One region of the Microbacterium sp. STRO-2N genome, then DNA from elsewhere that is predicted to be linked to it. Evidence: predicted binding sites of a transcription regulator. Region 1 holds the regulator's gene; the other holds the start of a gene.
The links. The regulator LexA, encoded in region 1, represses DNA repair genes until DNA is damaged. The targets are predictions, from matches to a motif close to TCGAACANNTGTTCGA.
Positions count from the first base shown of each region.

Region 2: the regulator LexA is predicted to act here: its motif matches at 1,255-1,270, upstream of AC3ANN_RS14515 (HNH endonuclease signature motif containing protein).

Region 1 is NZ_CM173223.1:2,257,466-2,259,858, forward strand. Features, by position in the region: gene AC3ANN_RS10570 (histidinol-phosphate transaminase) at 1-578, opposite strand, end outside; gene AC3ANN_RS10575 (LysM peptidoglycan-binding domain-containing protein) at 626-1,018, opposite strand; gene lexA (transcriptional repressor LexA) at 1,279-1,959, shown strand; gene AC3ANN_RS10585 (hypothetical protein) at 2,017-2,393, shown strand, end outside.
Region 2 is NZ_CM173223.1:3,132,700-3,135,092, forward strand. Features, by position in the region: gene AC3ANN_RS14510 (carboxylate-amine ligase) at 1-1,133, shown strand, start outside; gene AC3ANN_RS14515 (HNH endonuclease signature motif containing protein) at 1,396-2,393, shown strand, end outside.

The DNA of each region.
Region 1 (2,393 bases):
ACCACGATTCCGTCGGTCGCGTCGTAGACCGCCTCGACGACGTCGAGGCCGAGCGGCGTGCCGGTCGGGTTGTTGGGCGAGCACAGGAACACCACGTCGGGACGCGCATCCGCCACCTGGGATGCCGCGTCCGCCGCGTCGAGCGCGTAGTCGGGCGAGCGGGTGCCCGCCCTCCATTCAGCACCCGTCCCGCGGGCGAGGAGCGGATACATCGAGTAGGTCGGCGCGAAGCCGAACGCCGTGCGACCGGGCCCCGCGAACGCCTGCAGGATGTGCTGGAGAACCTCGTTCGAACCGTTGGCGGCCCAGATCTGATCGCGGGTCAGCCCGTGACCGAGGTAGTCGGCGAAGCCCTCGCGCAACGCGCTGAACTCGCGATCGGGATAGCGGTTGACATCGCGCAGGGCGAGTGCGATCGAGTCGACGATGTCGTCGGCGACGTCCTGCGGCACGGGATGCGTGTTCTCGTTGACGTTCAGCGCGACGGGGAGCGCGGCCTGGGGGGCGCCGTACGGCGTCAGCCCACGGAGATCGGCGCGCAGGGGAAGGTCTTCGAGGCGGGGACTCACCCCTCCCATGCTAGGGCGGCACGCGGGTCGGCGGCGGCTCGTGACGCCAGATGGCCCTACGGCTTCTGGTCGTACTCCGCCGGGATCGACAGGCGCTGACCCGCCCACACCGCCGCGCTGTCGAGCGCGTTCAGCCGGACGATCTCGTCGACGACATCGCGCGGATCGTCGGACGGCGCGACCTCCTCGGCGATGGACCAGAGCGAGTCGCCGGGTGCCACGGTGATCGTGGTGAACGCGCCGGCGGGGGCGCCGTCGTCGCGCGACGCGAGGGCGGAGCCGCCGCTCATGACCGCGAAGGCCAGGGCGAGCACGGCCGGCAATGCAGCGATCAGCGCCAGCACACGGCGTCCGCGAGCCGTGAGTCGCAGACGCGTCGCGCGGGCGGCGACGGCGCGCGTCGCGTCGGCGGGCGAGGCGACGGTCGTCGTGATGCCGATCGCGGTCATGCTGTCCTCCTCTGGTGGGGAGAGATTCGCAGTCCCCGCTCGGCCGGGAGCGGGGACGTGCGAACCTCTCTTCCGAAGCTATCTTCGAGTCTGTACGATGTCAATACCCGAATCCGGATGTGGAGTCTCGAACGCGACACGCGGCGAAGTTGTTCCCCTCGCACGTCACGGCCGGATACGGTTTCGATACGAGAACCCCACCACGGGCCTCCGACATTCGAAGAAACCGCGCTCCGACGGGCGCGAGACGGGAGCCGGACATGAGCGACGCGGCCGGGCGCGAAAAGCCCCAGACACGACGGCGCAAGAGCCTCAGCGACAAGCAGCTCGCCATCCTCGAGGTGATCCAGCGCTCGATCGCCCGGCACGGCTACCCGCCGAGCATGCGCGAGATCGGCGACGCAGTGGGACTCAAGTCGCTGTCGAGCGTCACGCACCAGCTGAACCAGCTGGAGCTCAGCGGGTATCTCCGCCGCGACGCGGGCAAGACGCGCGCCATGGAGGTGCTGATCGATCTGCCCGGCACCGCCACCGAGAGCCCCGCCGACAGCGCGCCGTCGGTCGGCGATGCGGCGCTCGTGCCTCTCGTGGGCCGGATCGCCGCCGGCGTGCCGATCACCGCCGAGCAGCAGATCGAGGAGATCTTCCCGCTCCCCCGGCAGCTGGTCGGCAAGGGCGACCTCTTCATGCTCCGCGTGTCGGGCGACTCGATGATCGACGCCGCCATCTGCGACGGCGACTGGGTCGTGGTGCGCTCGCAGGCGACGGCCGAAAACGGCGAGATCGTGGCCGCCATGCTCGACGGCGAGGCCACCGTCAAGACCTTCCGGCAGCGCGACGGGCACACGTGGCTGCTCCCCCGCAACTCCGCGTTCGAGCCGATCCTCGGCGATGACGCGGTCGTGCTCGGAAAAGTCGTCGCCGTGCTCCGGGCGGTATGACGGGTTTCATCCGATACGCGTGTAGCCACGTGAGCGGCGTCGCGCTATAAGGGGGAGATGAACGCCGAAGCGCCGGTCGCCGACTCCCCCGATCTTCACGCCCGCCTGGCGGAGCTCGAGGCCGAGAACGCCCGGCTCCGCGCCGGAGCCGGCCCGGCACCGGGCGTCGCCCGCGGTCCGCGCGGCTCTCGCTGGCGGGCATTCCTCTCAGCACTGTGCATCGTCATCGCGACGATCCTGGTTCCCCTCGCGATCGTGACGGCCTGGGCGCGGCTGGAGCTGGTCGACGAGGACGCCTTCGTCGCGACGCTCGCGCCGCTCGCCGAAGATCCGGCGGTGCAGCAGATGCTCGTCGACGAGACGGTTGAAGCCGTCGAGGCGCAGGTCGACTTCGAGGCGCTCACCGCCGACGTGTTCGACGGCATCGCGCAGCT
Region 2 (2,393 bases), 880 kb from region 1:
GCACACATGGGTCGGCCGCGCCGACGTTCGGCATCGAGGAGGAGTTCGTGCTCCTCGATCCGGTCACACTGATCGCGACCGACCGGGCCGCCGAGGCCATCGACGCGCTGCGGCCGTTCGGCGGCGGCGTCGTGGGCAAGGAGTTCTTCCCCTCCCAGCTCGAACACGCCTCGCCCGTGCTCGCGACGGCCGGGGAGGCCCTCGACGCGGTGCACGGGTTCCGTGCGCGGCTGCGGTCGTGGGCGGATGCCGCGGGTCTGGTCGCCGCGGGCAGCGGCACGCCGTTCCGCACGCAGCCGCGCGCGGGCATCAGCGCCGACGCCCGGTACGCGCACATCGCCGGCGACATCGCGGGGGTGACCCCCGACCACCAGATCAACGGGCTGCACGTGCACGTGGCGATCCCCGACCGCGAGTACGGCATCCGTGCCTCGAATCTGCTGCGGGACTGGCTGCCGACTCTTCTCGCACTGTCGGCCGGCTCCCCCTTCTGGCACGGCGTCGACACCGGGTTCGACAGCTGGCGCTCGATCCACGGCCGCCGCTGGACGACGTACGGCGCGCCACCGCGATTCGCCGACGCGGCCGACCTCGACCGCACGCTCGCGGCCCTGCGGGGAGTCGGCGCGACGTCCGACCCCGGCACGATCAACTGGAACGTGCGGCTGTCGGCTCGCTACCCCACGGTCGAGGTGCGCGTCTTCGACGCTCAGCTCGACGGGCGTTCCAGCGTCGCCCTGGCTCTGCTCACACGCGCGCTCGTCATGGCCGCTGCCGAGGCGTCGCGAGTCGCCTCCGAGGGCGTCGACATCACGGATGCCGCGCTCTGGCACGCGGCGCGCTACGGCGTGCGCGCGGCCCTGGTACATCCTCGGTCCCTCCGGCTCGTACCGGCGCGTGAGGCGCTCCAGGAGCTCCACGCGTTCGCGGAGCCGCACCTGCTCGATGCCCACGAGCGCGAGCTCGTCGACGAGCTGTTCGAGCGCGTGCTGCGCGACGGCTCGAACGCCGCGCGGCAGCGAGCAGCGTACGCCGGCGGGATCGGCGCGCTGACGGAGCTGTACCGGAGCGAGCTCGTCGCGGGCATGCAGCCTGCGCCACGGCGGATGCCCCGGCGCGTCTTCACCGCGTGACCGGCGACGGATGCCGCGGCGGTGCCGTCCTCGGGAGGCGAGGGCTGCAGAAGCCGGTGTGGCCCCGTGAATTCCATCGCGTATTTGTTCTTGTGTTACGAGATCGCGGGCGATACTCTGTTAGCACAAAGGTTCGATGACTGAGACGGTCCTCACGGACGAAGAGCGGGCGCGGCGTAGCCGCTGATTGACGAGAGAGTGCTGGCGCGGATTTCGCGCAGGAGCCTCGTGCGTCCGTGATTCTTCCCGTCTGTGAGCGCCCATGTCTTCGCATCCTTCTCCCGGCTCCGTTCCGGGGTGCGCGCAGACTGACCGCATCGTCGATCTTTTCGAGGTCGGCCGTCGTGCTCGTGCTGCGGCGGATGCTGTGGAGATCCGATTGTTGGCGGATGCGGCGGCGTCGGTCACCGCGGCTGCGGACGCGAGCGCGGAGCAGCGGCGCCGGGTCGAGCTGGCGCGGCGGGCACTGGTGGCCGACCTCGCCACGTCGACTCGAGTGTCGGAGTGGACGGTGACCCGGCTGCTGTCGGAGTCCGCCGATCTGTGCGTACGGTTCGCGACCGCGGTGGACGCGTTGCAGCGGGGCGAGATCTCGCGACAGCACCTCACCGTGATCCACGACATCGGCGACCCCATCGACGACGACGATGCGCGCGCCGAGTTCGTGCGCGTCGCCGTGGACCGCGCGGCGTCGCTCACACCCGGACGACTCGCGCCGGTGCTGAAGGCGATCGCCGAACGATTTCTCGAGCAGCCGCTCGCGCAGCGGCATGCCGACGCGGTCGCCGCCCGCGACGTGCGGGTGATCGACCTGGCCGACGGGCTCGCCACGCTCTCCCTCACCCACGACGCCGTCCTCATCCACGGCATCCACGACCGGCTGACCGTGCAGGCCCGCTGCGTCATCGCGGCCCGCGACACCGCCACCGCCGCCGCCGCCGACGACGACGACGCCGCGCGCATCAGCAACGGCGATGGCGACGACGCGTCGCCGGCCGCCCACACAGACACATCCGACAACGGCGAAGGCGCCAGCGGTTCCTGCGGCGACCCCAGCGACACCCGCACCATGGACCAGCTCCGCGCCGACATCGCCGCCGACGTGCTGCTCACCGCGGGACCCGACGACTGCGTCGCCGGAACCGGACTCGCCGCCATCCAGGCCACCGTGCAGGTCACGGTCCCCGTACTCACGATGATCGGGGTCTCCGACGATCCGTGCCTGCTCGCCGGGTACGGACCCATCGATCCCGGCACCGC